DNA from 4 places in the Gordonia sp. ABKF26 genome. Region 2 is predicted to be linked to each of the others. Evidence: predicted binding sites of a transcription regulator. Region 2 holds the regulator's gene; each other region holds the start of a gene.
The links. Region 2 encodes LexA, which represses DNA repair genes until DNA is damaged. Its sites were predicted from a motif close to CGAACANNTGTTCG; they were not measured.

Region 1 (3,749 bases), 1.7 Mb from region 2:
CACCGGTGTGTACGAGGACCTCCTCAAGGCCGGCATCAACGACCCGGTGAAGGTCACCCGCTCGGCGCTGCAGAACGCAGCCTCGATCGCGGCTCTGTTCCTCACCACCGAGGCCGTCGTCGCCGACAAGCCCGAGAAGAACGCTGCCCCGGCCATGCCGGGCGGCGACGAGATGGGCGGAATGGGATTCTGATCTCCTGATCAGATCCCTGCGTCTACTCACGCAGCAACAACCGAAGGCCGGTCACCCGCAAGGGTGGCCGGCCTTCGGCGTTGCGAAACGCGCTACGACGCAGAATCTGCCGCATAGTTGCAGCCATGACACGAAAGCGTGTGTTGTTCACCGCCAGGACTGTCGGTCACGTCATGTGGTGGGTGTTCGTTGTCGCCGCGCTGTTTGCAGGCGGAATCACCTGGTGGATGACGGAGTATGTCGCGGTCGACGCTTCTTTCGTAGGCGGGTCTTACGGTTGGACGATCTACACTCCCACCACCGTCGCAGGCTATGTCGATCTCATGAGGTCGTCTGGCCCGGAGTGGTGGCAGGATCCGACCGTATACGCGCTCGCCGCATTCGTGGCCGTCGTGATCGCCGCTATCGTCGATGCGCTCGCAGCCCGTCGCCTCGTCGCCGGCGTCATCACGGTCGCAGCGCCTTTCGTAGCGCTGGGCCTCTTTGTGCTCGCAACCCCCGGCGCGGTCGATGAGGTCTACCCACACGGCACCGTTTCCCTCGTGTTGATTCTCATCGGTGTGGCGATCCGCGAGGTGTGGATGCGCGCCATCGCGCCCGGAGTGCGAGATGAGCCTCGGGGGTGAGCTTTCGGACAGGGGCGATTGCGCCCCTGCTCGGTGCGCGACCTGGCCCGTTGGGCCGGTGCGATCAGATCGGCCGATAGGTTCCGTCGCGGTGCGAAGTGTTCAGCGGCGTCGACGTGCGTGTGGCCCTCCGAAGAAGAGGCGAACCCGGACGGAGTGCTGAATCGTATCCTCGTCAAGGAGGATGCTGCCTGTCACAAACATGTCACCGATGGAGACCGCCCCTGCGTCACCGGCTTGCTGCAAAACAGCTCGACGGATCGCGTCGCTGAGCTCCGGCCCTCTCAGGTCAGTTCGAAGCTCGACTCGGAAAATTTCCTCGTTACCCACCTGCACCACCACCCGACTGTTCATAAGAATAGACCTGTGTCTTCGAAACTGTTGACTCGCAGGGTGTTACACCACTTGTGGTCGTCCGGCCGAGTGAAGTATCGAGTGGGCGCGGCGTACTCGGCGGGCGCACCTGAATCGGGGTCAGCGGTAACGATGTCGAGGTCTGTGTGGGTCAGTAGGTCTGCGATGGTCTCCGCATTCGCACCGATGCCCGCCCAGTGGGCGTCAACGTCGGAGGCGATGCACCACGCGTGATCGGCTGGCCACACAAACGATGCCGGGTTGTGCCCCGTCTCTCGCACGCCCCAGCGTCCGAAGTCGGATAGCGGGCCGTGCAGGAGGTAGTAGGACCGGTTGGGGATGATCATTCGGGCGCTCCGGCGCATAACCGTTGAGGTATCAGGCCATCCCTCCCAGATTGCGAAGTAACAGTCGTCCGGAGTGCCGGTCGCAGAGTGCAACAACTCGCAGAGACGACCAACTTTGGCCTGATCCGTGGGATCGTCCGGACCCGCGGCGAAGTCTTGTCCGTCGGGGTCGGGCATGAACCGCAATCGCGCGTAGGCCTCGAACCCTGGAGTGGCGAAAGCGGTCAAATCCTGCCACGGCTCCTGGGAGTTTACGATCCAGGCCGCTGCTCGAGGAGTTTCGCACGGTCGCAGTTCCACTGATCAATGACACCACAGTCGCGATCGGAAGTGCTTCGGCTCGTCAGCGCTGAGCGCTGCGTTCTGCTTACCCTGGAATCGGAGGGTCGCCACGCTGCCCGTGACGGTGATCAGCGTCCCACCCAGGCATCGCCGCCGGGGTGGTCCGGCCGAGTGACGGTCGGCAATTCTTGTCGGTGGTCGCACGTATGTTTGATCTATGGAGTTCGGGGGCGGCGCAGATATCTCGGGTGAGGAGTCCGGGGTCGAATCGTCGTTGCCTGCAGTGGTTGTCGACAACGAGTTGTCCGCCACCGAGCTCGTCGATGTGATCACCCACTGCGCGTCGATCACCTCCGCAGCGTCGTATCGGCTCCTGACCGCGGCGAGTCTGCTGCACGAGGAGCGCGAACTCGACTACCACCTCCGCCGCACCGAACACCATGACGGACAGGTCTTCTCCGAAGACGACCTCCACCGCCGAGCCGCCGACGCCGCCGCCGGTATCGACCCCTACGCGCAGTTCGGTCCCGACGGGTTCGATCAGGCCACCGCCGAACTCGGTGCAGCCCTGATGATCACCGCGGCACAGGCCCGCGACCTCATCCGTACAGGTGACGTCCTGCGGTACCGGTTGATGCTGACCGGTAGCACCCTGGCGTGTGGCCGGATCGACCAGAAGCGGTTCGAGATCGCGGTCAAGCGCACCGACTTCGTGTCCGACGCCGACATGCAGGCCGTCGATGCCCATCTGGCCGAAGCGATTCTCGCGCGCCCACCGATGTCGACGACCCAGTTCACCACCATGGTCGATGCGATCGTCGCCACACACGCACCGGATGCGGTGCGCCGCCGCCGCGAACGCGCCGGCGACGACCGCCACATCACCATCGGACCCGACCGGTTCGGTCCGGGCCAGTCCCGCATCAGCGGCAGCCTGCCCGTCACCGACGCCGCCACCCTCGATGCCCAACTCAACGCGATGGCCGCCTCCGTGCACCCTCACGACCCACGCACCAAACGGCAACGACGCATCGACGCACTGCTCGCGTTGGCCGCACACCTCGACGTGCTGGCCTGCCGCTGCCCACACTGCGCACCTCCACCCGAACCGGTCGACCTCGACGACGACACCACCCCAACCGACGGCGCTGACACGACCGCGGCGTCGGCGGATTCGGCCACACCGTCGGCGGTCACCGGCCACGCCCCGGCACCGACCTTCCACATCGTGGTTAACCTGTCGACGCTGCTCGGCCTCGATCAGGACCCGGGGTTCCTCGACGGCCACGGGCTGCTCGACGCCGACACCATGCGATCGCTGGTCGACGGTGCCCGCCGGTCCTTCATCACCGGTCAGCCGCAGCAGCCAGCCGAATCCCGCTACACCCCGAGTCGCAAACTCCAGACCCTGGTGCGGTGCGGAGAACTGTGCTGCACCTTTCCCGGGTGTACGCAACCGGTGTGGGAGGCAGACCTCGACCACACCATCCCGTTCGACCACCACACACCCACCACTGGTGGTGCCACCACACAACGGAACCTCAAGCCGCTGTGTCGTTTCCATCACCGGATCAAGACGTTCGGGATGTGGCGGGACTACCAGGACGAGTACTGCACCGCATGGTTCCGATCCCCCACCGGACACACCTTCGTCGGCAACGCCTTCAACGGCCGCGATCTGTTCGGTTACCTCGTCCCCAGGCAACCACCGGACCACCCGGCCCGCAGCCACCTCGCCGAACAGCGAGACACCCGCACCACCACCCGCCGTCGTGAACTCGACGCGTGGGACACCGCCAACCCACCACCCTTCTGAACACCTGTGAAGCAGGGTGGGTGAGTCGACGATTCAGTAGCCCCGGCCGCTGGACAGGCGCTCGGCGCCGTGGGGAACGATTTCCGTCACGGCGATGTTGAGACGGCCATGAGTGCTCCCATCACCGTCGA
Region 2 (3,749 bases):
AAGTCAAGCACTTTTTGTAACGGTGGTCACATCGGTAGTCGAGTGAGAGGCAAGACGATGGCGCAGATCCTGACAGGGACCCCGGTGGTCGGCGGACTGGCCCACGGTCCCGCGCTGTGGCCGGGCGAGCGACCCGATCACTCGCCGGAGAAGCTCGGCGTCGGCGTGGAGATCCCCGAGGAGCGTCGTGCCGACGAGGTGACACGCTTCGCCACGGCGGCCGGCGCCGTCGCCTCGCGACTGCGTACGCGCGCCTCCCAGAACACCGGGGTGACCGCGGAGGTGCTCGCGGCGACCGCGGGACTCGCCGAGGACCGGGGGTGGATCGGGGCCGCGAGCGCGCTCATCACCAAGGGCGCCACGGCCGAGGCCGCTGCCGTCGCCGCGACCGATCAGTTCGCGGCGGTGTTCACCAAACTCGGCGGGTTGATGGCCGAGCGGGTCACCGATCTGAACGATGTGCGCGACCGCGTGCTCGCCGAACTGCTCGGTCTACCCGAACCGGGCGTGCCGACACCGCAGGTGCCCTCGGTGCTGCTCGCCGACGACCTCGCACCCGCCGACACCGCCGGTCTCGACCCGACGACCACGATCGCGCTCGTCACCCGGCTGGGTGGGCCGACCAGCCACACCGCGATCATCGCCCGGCAACTGGGGATCCCGTGTGTGGTGGCCGTGGCCGATCTCGCCGAGATCGGACCCGGCACAACGGTTCTCGTCGATGGGACGACCGGCCGGGTCGAGGTGGAGCCGGACGCGGAGACGGCGCGGGCGCGAGTCGAGGAGGATCGTCGGCACGCCGAGCTCGTCGCCGGGTGGACGGGTCCGGGGCAGACCGCCGACGGCATCGCCGTCTCGGTGCTCGCCAATGTCGCCGACGGATCGTCGGCGCGGGCCGCCGCCGGGCACCCGGTCGAGGGCGTCGGACTCTTCCGCACCGAACTCGCCTTCCTCGAACGCGCCGACGAACCATCGGTCGACGAGCAGGCGGCGATCTACCGCGAGGTACTCGATGCCTTCGACGGCCAGAAGGTGGTGATCCGTACCCTCGACGCCGGCTCGGACAAGCCCTTGAGGTTCGTGACCCACCCAGACGAATCCAATCCCGCGCTCGGTGTCCGTGGGGATCGAATCGCCCTGGCGCATCCCGAGATCCGAGCCCACCAGCTCGACGCGATCGCGCACGCCGCGTCGGGTTCCGACGTCGCGCCGTGGGTCATGGCGCCGATGATCGCCTCGCCGTCCGAGGCGCGCGCCTTCGCCGCGGAGGTCCGCGGCCGGGGCCTGGTCGCCGGGGTCATGATCGAGGTGCCCGCGGCCGCCATCCTGGCCGAGGCCGTGCTCGCCGAGGTGGACTTCGTGTCGATCGGCACCAACGATCTGACGCAGTACACGATGGCGGCCGATCGGATGTCGGCCGATCTCGCCGGATTGACCGATCCGTGGCAGCCTGCGGTGCTCAGCCTGATCGCGGGTGTCGCCGCAGCGGGTGTCCGCCAGGGCAAGCCGGTCGGGGTGTGCGGTGAGGCGGCTGCCGATCCGAATCTCGCCTGCGTGCTCGTCGGTCTCGGGGTGACCTCGCTGTCCAGCGCGCCGACCGCGGCCGCCGCGGTGGGGGCTCGGCTCGGCGAGGTGACCGCCCAGGACTGCCGCGCCGCCGCCGACGCCGCGCTGGCCACGTCCGACCCCGCCGCGGCGCGAGAAGCTGCCGCGGCGGTGCTCGACCGTTCGGTCGGGGGAGAGGTCAGACTCGCCGCATCACGGTGACGACCTTGCCGAGGATCACGGCGTCGTTGCCCGGGATGGGATCGAACAGCTCGTTGTGCGGCATCAGCCACACATTGGCGCCCTGACGCTTGAAGGTCTTCACGGTGGCCTCGCCGTCGATCATCGCTGCGACGATGTCGCCGTTGTCGGCGACGTTCTGCTGCCGCACGACGACCCAGTCGCCGTCGCAGATGGCGGCGTCGATCATCGACTCGCCCACGACGCGCAGCAAGAAGAGCGAGCCCTCGCCGACCAGCTCGCGAGGAAGCGGGAACACGTCCTCGACCGCCTCCTCGGCCAGGATCGGGCCACCGGCCGCGATCCGGCCGAGGACCGGCACGAAGGTCGGCTCGGGCAGCCGGCCGGCCGACGGGGTCTCCGGCGACGGCGATTCGCTCGGCGCGATGTTGACCGCACGCGGCCGGTTCGCATCCCTCTTGAGCAGACCCTTGCGCTCGAGGGTCCGTAGCTGGTGGGCGACCGACGATGTCGAGGCCAGGCCGACCTCGTCGCCGATCTCGCGGATGCTCGGCGGGTAACCGCGCTCGCGTACCGAGCGGCGGATGACTTCCAGGACCCCGAGCTGGCGCGGGGTGAGTGAGGCCTCGGCGGCGGCGACGTCGATAGGGGCCTCGTCGTCGGCTCCCCGCGCTCGGCCGCGCCTATCGCCGGTGTCACTCATGTTCGGTTCCTCTCGTTTTCGGAACGTGCTGGTAGATGGCCCGTGGGGATGTTCAGCCGCGTCCGAGCCTAGCGGAGTGCGACCTGCACCTCAAACATTTGTTCGATGTGTCGCGAGACTTTGTCGGTGCGCCGTGCTACAAATTCGAACATCAGTGCATCGAACATCTGATCGAAGTTCGAACACCGAACGCCAGACACCCGAACACCCGAAGATCCCGCACCGAACACCCGGAGGGCACCATGCGCACCGCCACTCTCGTCGCTCCCGTCCGTACCGAGCGTCCCGACACCATCCGGGCGCGCACCGACCGCGCCGACCGTATCCGGACCCGGACCCCGCTGTCCGACGGTTCTCGGCCCGTCGACAACCGGCCGGCAGGCAACCGTCCGGTGGGCGGGTCGCCACTGACGCCACGCGTCGGCGGCACGCACTGCGGCTCCCCGGTGGGTGCCCGGGGCCGCGGGCCGGTCGGTCCGGATGCAGCGGTGTTCCGTCGCCGTCGCCGCACCGCCGTCGCGGTCCTCGCCGGCGTCGGCCTCGCGTTCGTCGTGTGGGTGTTCGGTGTCGTCGGTCAGAACTATTCGGACTCGATGACGCCCGCCGCGGTGAGCGCAGAGGTCGTCCACGTGCGCGCCGGGGATTCCCTCAGCACGATCGCCGGCCGGGTGGCGCCCGAGATGCCCCGCGACATCGTGATCGACGAGATCGTCGCGATGAACGATCTGCCGTCGAGTGCGCTGCAGGTGGGTCAGCCCCTGCTCACCCCCCGGTACCGCTGAGGCCGGGCGGTATCCTCGATGTCACAGGGGCCGGCCGAGAAGCGGCCGGGCGCACGGTTTCGGTGCGTTCCAGCGTCCCGCGACCTGCGTGAGGACACGATGCGCTGCCCCTTCTGCAAGAACGACGACACCAAGGTCATCGACTCGCGTGTCGCAGATGAAGGGCAGGCCATCCGACGGCGTCGCTCGTGTGTGGAGTGCGGGCGCCGATTCTCCACGGTGGAGAGCGCCGTGCTCGCCGTGGTCAAACGCAACGGGGTCACCGAGCCGTTCAGTCGCGAGAAGGTCATGCGCGGTGTGCGTCGTGCCTGTCAGGGCCGGCACGTCGCCGAGGACGCACTCGCGCAACTCGCCCAGCAGGTCGAGGACACGGTGCGCGCGAGCGGATCGGCCGAGATCCCCAGCAACGAAGTCGGTCTCGCGATCCTGGGTCCGCTGCGTGATCTCGACGAGGTGGCGTACCTGCGGTTCGCGTCGGTGTACCGGTCGTTCGACTCGGTGGACGACTTCCAGCGCGA
Region 3 (3,749 bases), 2.0 Mb from region 2:
GAGGTGATGCCACCGCTGCTCGGCCACCTCGGTGACGGCCGCCGCTGCCATCTCTGACTAGTAGAGGCCACGGGCGGCGTCACTGATGCGAGCCATTGCCAGCCCCCTCGGCGCAGCACGAGCACCGATGGTCCTGACCGCCGGTCTCGCCGGCACCGGCGAGCTGGCCGACAGGGGCGCAGCAGGCATCGCCCTTCCACGCGTTGATGCCCTCACGCACGGCGATCGCCGCGATCACCAAGGCGGCGATCGGATCGGCCCACGACCAGCCGAACAGGCTGTTGAGCAGCAAACCGACCAGCAGCACCGCCGACAGATACGTGCACAACAGGGTTTGCTTGGAGTCGGCCACCGCACTCAATGAACCGAGCTCGCGCCCTGCGCGGCGTTCAGCCCATGACAAAAGCGGCATAATCGCCAAACTGACCGCGGCCAACGCGATGCCGATCGAGGAATGCTCGGCGTCGCCACCCACGCCCAGCAACGTGCGGATCGAGTCGACGCTCACGTACGCCGCCAGCGCGAAGAACGAGAACGCGATGATCCGTAGCGCGACCTTCTCCCGCCGTTCGGGATCTTTGCCGGCGAATTGCCAGGCAACCGCCGCGGCCGAGGACACCTCGATCACCGAATCCAGGCCAAAGCCGATCAGCGCGCCCGAGGAGACCCGGGCACCCTCGCTGATCGCGATGACGGCTTCGATCACGTTGTAGGTGATGGTTGCCGCGACAAACCAGCGGATGCGGCGCTGCAGCAGCTCGCGCCGCTCCACGCTCAACGACGGGCGTCCCACACTCGGTAGGCCCAATTCCGCGGACATCAGCAGCACCCCTGGTCGTCGGACTCGGGACAGCACGCCGGGTCGACCGCCAACACCAACCCGAGCAGATCATCGAGCGCATGCCCAATCCGACTGTCAGCCAGCTCATATCGACTGCGCCGCCCCTGCGGCACCACAACCACCAAACCGCATCCGCGTAGGCAGGCCAGATGATTCGACAACACCTGCCGCGACACCCCGATTTCCTCGGCCAACTCCGCCGGATACGCCCCACCGTGCCGCAGCCGCAACAACACCTGCGTTCGCGTCGAATCCGACAAGGCGTAACCGAAACGAGTCAGGGCGTCGCGCTGACTCACAGCAACCGTCTCCACACACGAGACGATACATAAATTCCTGTATTCAGGTAACCCTGTACGGCGCGTGGCCGAGACGTCGTTTCAGTGTGCGCACCACCTCGACTTCACGCCAGGTACTACCGGGACTGCCACAGGGAGCCGACGCGCCCGATTCTTGTGTTCCCACACCGTCACCGTGGTCTCAGTTCGAGGTGCGACAGTCGATGCCCAGGCGATGACTGTCAACGAACTCATCGATCCTGTTGTGCGGCCAGCAATCTCACAGTGGCCTGATGATGCACCGCGCGGTGGGCTCGCATGTGTCCTCCGGTGAAACCACCGATGCCGCGATCACCGTGTTCGACAAGGCCTTGCCGCCCATGGCGCACCCCGGCGACTGCTCTCCGACAACGGGCCCGCGTTCAACCCCTCGCACCGGGGTCGCATAGGTCAACTCGTAGCCAAAACCCGCGGAATTCCCTTGACTCGAACACATATTCGAGTACAGTGGAGTCATGTCATCGGGGGCGGGGGCCGGATCCACCACATCGGTGGACCCATCACAGCACTCCGTCGAACCGCGCCTTCGTCCCGACAATGAACTCTCCGCCGCCGAACTCGTCGAGGTCTTGAATCATTGCGCCGGCCTGGCGGCCGCGTCTGCGTATCGAATGATGACCGTTGCCAGTCTCATTCACGACGAACGCGAAATGGACTACACCCAGCGGCGCGCTGAGGTGCACACCGGCGAACTCGACTCCATCGAAGCCTTCGACGCCCTGTCGGCACGCGTCGCCGCCGGGGAGAACCCGTACGAGCAGTTCGGCCCGACCGGCCTCGAACAGGCCATCGCCGAAGTCGGCGCCACCCTCACGGTCACCCCGGCCGAAGCGAAAGAACTCATCGAGGCCGGCGACGCACTGCGCTACCGGCTCGCGTTCACCGGACACGCACTCGCCTGCGGTCGAATCGACAAGCGCCGCTTCCTGATCGCCCTCAAGCGCACCGAACTGATCACCGACGACGAAGAAATGCAGACCGTCGACGCCCACCTCGCCGAAGCGATCTTCGCCCGAGCACCGATGTCGACCACCCGCTTCACCGCCATGGTCGACGCGATCGTCGCGACATGGGCACCCGAGGCGATCCGGCGACGCAAGGAACGGGTGACCAAAGACCGCAAGGTGACCGTCACCCCCGATCGGTTCACGCCCGGACAGTCCCGGATCTCCGGCACGCTCCCCGTCGCCGACGCTGCCGAGTTCGACGCCCGCCTCTCGTCGATGGCCGGCGACGTCCACGCCGGCGATCCACGAACCTTGCCCGAGCGCCGCGCCGACGCCCTCAAAGCACTAGCCCGCAGCCAAACGTCGATCGCCTGCCAGTGCCACGACTGCACCAATGCCGCAACCGAATCCGACAACGCAGCGGTTCAGGACATCGACGACACACGTCGTGTCGACGAGGCACCAGTCGCCGACCCGCCCGGGCCGACCGCCTCCCCGTCGCCATCACAGGCTCCGCGCGCGACCTTTCACATCGTGGTGAACCTGTCGACGCTGATCGGCCTCGACGACGACCCCGCGTTCCTCGACCGGCTCGGCATCGTCGACGCCGACACCGCCCGAACCCTCCTCGCCGAAGCCCGACGCACCTACATCCAGCCGGCACCGGCCGACGCCGGCCCGCCAGTGGCAACCACCGACCCGGCGTCCCGATACACCCCATCGAAGAAGCTGCAGGCGTTGGTGCGTGCAGGAGAACTGTGCTGCACCTTCCCCGGCTGCAATGCGCCGGTGTGGCAGATCGATCTCGATCACACCGACCCGTTCGACCACACCGACCCACGACGCGGCGGACCGACCGATGCGCGCAATCTGAAACCGCTGTGCCGGTTCCACCACCGAATCAAGACCTTCACCAGCTGGCAGGACCACCAGGACGACTTCCTGACGGCCTGGTTCACCACACCCACCGGGCACATGTTCGTCGGCAACGCCTTCAGCGGGCGGGACCTGTTCAACCGACTCGCCCCGAGACGGCCACCCGATCACCCCGCCCGTGCCGAACTGAAACGGTTACGCGACAACGACTTCCGACGCCAGCAGCGCGCCGAGAAACGCTGGAACGACGCCAACCCACCGCCCTTCTGAACACCGCCGTCACCGACGCGGTGGGCGAAGTCATGCGTCGCGCGACGCCCCGTAATAGCGGCGAAGGAATTCGTCGCGGTACTCGGTGTACGTGCCGTTCTCGATGGCCTCGCGGGCCCGGTCGACGAGCGTGACGATGAAGGACACGTTGTGCAGTGTGGCGAGGGTCGGGCCGAGTCCTTCCTTCGCCTTGAACAGATGGTGCAGATATGCGCGGCTGTACTGCGACGTGTAGTTCTCGACCTCGGGGTCGAGCGGACGGAAGTCGCTGCGGTACTTGGCGTTGGTGACGTTGTACCGGCCGTCGAGTGAGTAGATGGCACCGTTGCGGGCGACCCGCGTCGGCGACACACAGTCGAAGGTGTCCACCCCGTTCTCGATGGCGGTGAAGATGTCGTCCGGTTCACTGATCCCGAGCAGGTGTTTCGGCGAGTCCTCCGGCAGTTCGTCGTTCACCCATCCGACTATCGTGCCGAG
Region 4 (3,749 bases), 860 kb from region 2:
GGCGGGTGCGAGGTCGTCGATATTGGTGAGACCGCCCTTGGCCCAATCCTTGTGGGCGTGATGGAGTTCGACCTGGGTGGCGGGTTGATCGCAGCCGGGAGTCGAGCACACCTCGCCGTCGGGGCGCGCGAAGGAGACGAGGCGTTGTTCGCGGGTGGCCAGACGCTTCCCCCTACCGAAGTACAGCGGCACCGCGGTGGCGTCCTTGAATACTGCCAACCACGGCTGCACGTCGCCGGCCATCGCGACCAGGTCGGGGATGGGCAGCAGGGTGCCGGTGGCGGTGGTCGCGAGCCCGGCTTCACGGATCAGGTCGCCCAGATCGGCTTTGATGATCAGTTGCACGGGCAGCCCGCGATGCGACGTTCCGATAATCCCGTCTGACAAGCCAGCGGCCAGTGCGGCGTCGAGGGCGTCGTGATTTGTCTGGGCGGGGGTGCGTTGGTCACGGTCGGCTGCGGTGGCCAGCGCGTCGGGGTCGGCGGTGCCGGCCGGACCCAGGGGTGAGGCGGGGTCGTCGGGGTTGTTGAGTCCGGGTTTGCCCCAGACGGCGAACATCATCGTGAGCCGGGCGGCGAGTTCGGGGGTCAGGGTGCCGGAGATGGTGGCGGTGCCGTCGGCTCGTTGGCGTCCGATCCACAGGTTGCGGCGTCGTTTCTGGTCGGTGCCGTCGGACGGTGTGCCGTCGGGGTCGAGGTGAGCGAGAAGCCGCGCGCCGAGTTGGATGATGTCGGCGGGTGTGTGATCGGCGGCGATTTCGGCCATCTGCCGTTCCGCAGCGACTTTCACATCATGCTCGACGGCGTGGGGGATCTGGTCGAGGACATCGAGGGCGGCCTGGACGTGGGCGGTCCCGACCGTTCCTGCGGCGAATGCTGCGGCCAGGGTGGGGTGTTCCGGTTCGAGGCGGTCGCCGCTGAGGCACGTGAGCGTGGCGGTGGCGTTGAGGTGCTTGCGTCGCCGAACCGGGTTGGTGACCCGGAGTCGGTGGTTCATGAACTGGATGAGGGTGCGGTACCCGGTCTTGCGTGGCAGGTCACGACCCTCGACTTCGGCGACTTGCCGGTCACCGGCGTACGTGGTTCGGGCGATGGCGCGTTCGGTCGCGGCGGCGACCTCGATCAATTCTTCGTCGGTGCACGGAGACAGATTGACGGTCTGCAGTTCGTCGAGGATCGCATGCAGCTCGGCCACCAGCTCGACGGCACGCGGTTGGGGCGCAGCCGAATCGTCGTCGACGTGCGTGGTGTCGGCCATGACGGCCACCTCCCCCCGAGAACCGTTGCTGCGAATGTATGTTCGAGTGTACACGAGAATCGGGCAGCGAAGGATTCGAGATATGTTGTCGCGCAATCCTATTGATGCAATCTGCGGGCGGTGGGAACTGTCGGTGTCGTGTGGTAGGCGCCATCTGGTCAGCCCGGCGACCCAGCTCAGGCAGGCGTGTGGGCTCCCGACGCCTACACGCCGTGGTCGAGCAGCTTCTCCCCGGGATGCGCGTGCTCCCAGGCGGCGATCGCGGCATCCCACTGATCGCCGTCGAGAGTCGTCACCGACGCGGGGAACAGTGCGTCCTCCTCTTTCGCGATGTGCCGGTGCAGCCCGTCGACCTCGCGTCGGAACCGGTCGCGGTCGGCGGGATCGGACAGGTCCATCGACGTCAGGAACGCATCGAGTTCCCGGTGCTCGGCGATGAGCGGGTCGATGTACCCGGCGAAGAGGTCCCGGTCGGTGTCGAGCAACTGGGCGAACAATCCGTCTTCCTCGCCGCGCCAGTGTGACCGCAGTTCGATCACGAGCCGGTCCGCGAGCCGGCGGGCGGTGTCGCGGTCGTCGGCATCGAGCGCCCGCACCGCGTCGCCGCCGAGGTTCACGGCCCGTTCGTGTTCGGCGGTGTAGTCGCGGAGCAACGGCATGTCCCGGCACCCGCAGTATTGGCACACTTTCGCGTCCTCACGGTCGTGGGCGATTCCGTTGTCCACCGTAGAAGAACCGTCGCACCACCCGCACCAGAAACCCACTGGCATCCGACACGTATCCTTGTCGGGTAAATCCGCAGCCACCAGGAGAGATCATGCTCGCCCGAATTGACCTGCGCGGTAGCACGCCGACACTCGCCGAGTTGCGTCGTGCGCTGCCCCGCGGGGGTACCGATGTCAATGCCGTCCTCGACACGGTGACGCCGGTGGTGCATGCGGTGGCCGAGAACGGCACCGAGTCCGCACTCGACTTCGGCGAGAAGTTCGACGGCGTCCGCCCCGCATCCGTCCGGGTGCCCGCCCAGGTCATCGCCGACGCCCTCGCCGAACTCGACCCGCAGATCGCCGACGCGTTGCGCGAATCCATCCGACGGGCACGCACGGTCCACGCCGACCAGCGCCGCGAGACCACGCGCACGCAGGTCGTCGACGGCGGCGTCGTGAGCGAGAAGTGGATCCCGGTCCGTCGCGTCGGTCTGTACGTTCCCGGCGGCAACGCCGTGTACCCGTCGTCGGTCATCATGAACGTCGTGCCCGCCCAGGAGGCCGGGGTCGGCTCGCTGGTCGTCGCCTCGCCGCCGCAGAAGGACTTCGGCGGCTGGCCGCACCCGACGATCCTCGCCGCCTGCGCGCTCCTCGACGTCGACGAGGTGTGGGCCGTCGGTGGTGCCCAGGGGGTGGCCCTGCTCGCCTACGGCGGTCACGACACGCACGCCGCCGACGCGCCGAACTCCGTCCTCGACCCGGTCGACCTCATCACCGGCCCGGGCAACATCTACGTCACCGCGGCCAAGCGAGTGTGCCGCAGCGTGGTGGGCATCGACTCCGAAGCCGGACCGACCGAGATCGCGATCCTCGCCGACGACTCGGCCGATCCCGGCATCCTGGCCTCGGACCTCATCAGCCAGGCCGAACACGACGTGCTGGCGGCCTCGGTGCTCGTCACCGACAGCGCCGAACTCGCTGACGCCGTCGACGCCGCGCTCGACACCCAGGTCGCGGCCACCAAGCACCGCGAGCGTGTGCTCACCGCGTTGTCGGGGGAGCAGTCGGGCGTCGTTCTCGTCGATGATCTCGACGCCGGACTCGCGGTCGTGGACGCCTACGCGGCCGAACACCTCGAGATCCAGACGCGCGATGCCGCCGCGGTCGCCGACCGCGTGCACAACGCGGGCGCGATCTTCGTCGGCCCGTATGCCCCGGTGAGTCTCGGTGACTACTGCGCCGGCTCCAATCATGTTCTGCCGACGTCGGGTTCGGCGCGCTTCGCCTCGGGTCTCTCGGTGCAGACGTTCCTCAAGGGCGTCCACGTCATCGACTACGACGAAGCCGCGCTGCGTGAGGTCGCCGACAAGGTGGTGACCCTGGCCGATGCCGAGGACCTGCCCGGTCACGGCGACGCGGTCAAGCAGCGCTTCGTGAAGAGTGCCGCCCGGTGACCGCGTCGGATGCGGTGGTGGGTGCAGTCGTGCCGGGTGGCTCGATCAGCGTCGACGACCTGCCGCTGCGCGCCAACCTCCGCGGCAAGAGTGCCTACGGCGCACCGCAACTCAGAGTGCCGGTGATCCTGAACACCAACGAGAACCCGCACGCGCCGTCAGCGGCCCTGATCGACGACGTCACCGCGTCGGTGCGCGAGGCGGCCGCCGAGCTGCACCGCTATCCCGACCGCGATGCCGTCGCCCTTCGTACCGACCTCGCCGCTTACCTGACCCGGGCCACCGGTGTCCGGCTGGGCGTCGAGAACCTCTGGGCGGCAAACGGTTCGAA

Region 1: a site for LexA is predicted at 2,002-2,015, ahead of AB4Z55_RS24675 (DUF222 domain-containing protein). Genes of this name have one in related genera too.
Region 3: a site for LexA is predicted at 1,607-1,620, ahead of AB4Z55_RS25945 (DUF222 domain-containing protein). Genes of this name have one in related genera too.
Region 4: a site for LexA is predicted at 1,289-1,302, ahead of AB4Z55_RS12660 (DUF222 domain-containing protein). Genes of this name have one in related genera too.

What each region holds. Positions count from the first base shown of each region.
Region 1 is NZ_JBGCVZ010000003.1:5,312,595-5,316,343, reverse strand. Features, by position in the region: gene groL (chaperonin GroEL) at 1-193, shown strand, start outside; gene AB4Z55_RS24680 (hypothetical protein) at 319-819, shown strand; gene AB4Z55_RS24675 (DUF222 domain-containing protein) at 2,020-3,618, shown strand; gene AB4Z55_RS24670 (DsbA family oxidoreductase) at 3,727-3,749, shown strand, end outside.
Region 2 is NZ_JBGCVZ010000003.1:3,567,057-3,570,805, reverse strand. Features, by position in the region: gene AB4Z55_RS16475 (phosphoenolpyruvate--protein phosphotransferase) at 58-1,767, shown strand; gene lexA (transcriptional repressor LexA) at 1,745-2,449, opposite strand; gene AB4Z55_RS16465 (LysM peptidoglycan-binding domain-containing protein) at 2,692-3,231, shown strand; gene nrdR (transcriptional regulator NrdR) at 3,331-3,749, shown strand, end outside.
Region 3 is NZ_JBGCVZ010000003.1:5,570,310-5,574,058, forward strand. Features, by position in the region: partial or broken gene AB4Z55_RS25930 (DUF3703 domain-containing protein) at 1-51, opposite strand, end outside; gene AB4Z55_RS25935 (cation transporter) at 80-820, opposite strand; gene AB4Z55_RS25940 (helix-turn-helix transcriptional regulator) at 820-1,155, opposite strand; gene AB4Z55_RS25945 (DUF222 domain-containing protein) at 1,635-3,272, shown strand; gene tgt (tRNA guanosine(34) transglycosylase Tgt) at 3,303-3,749, opposite strand, start outside.
Region 4 is NZ_JBGCVZ010000003.1:2,711,624-2,715,372, forward strand. Features, by position in the region: gene AB4Z55_RS12660 (DUF222 domain-containing protein) at 1-1,257, opposite strand, end outside; gene AB4Z55_RS12665 (hemerythrin domain-containing protein) at 1,461-1,916, opposite strand; gene hisD (histidinol dehydrogenase) at 2,075-3,418, shown strand; gene AB4Z55_RS12675 (histidinol-phosphate transaminase) at 3,415-3,749, shown strand, end outside.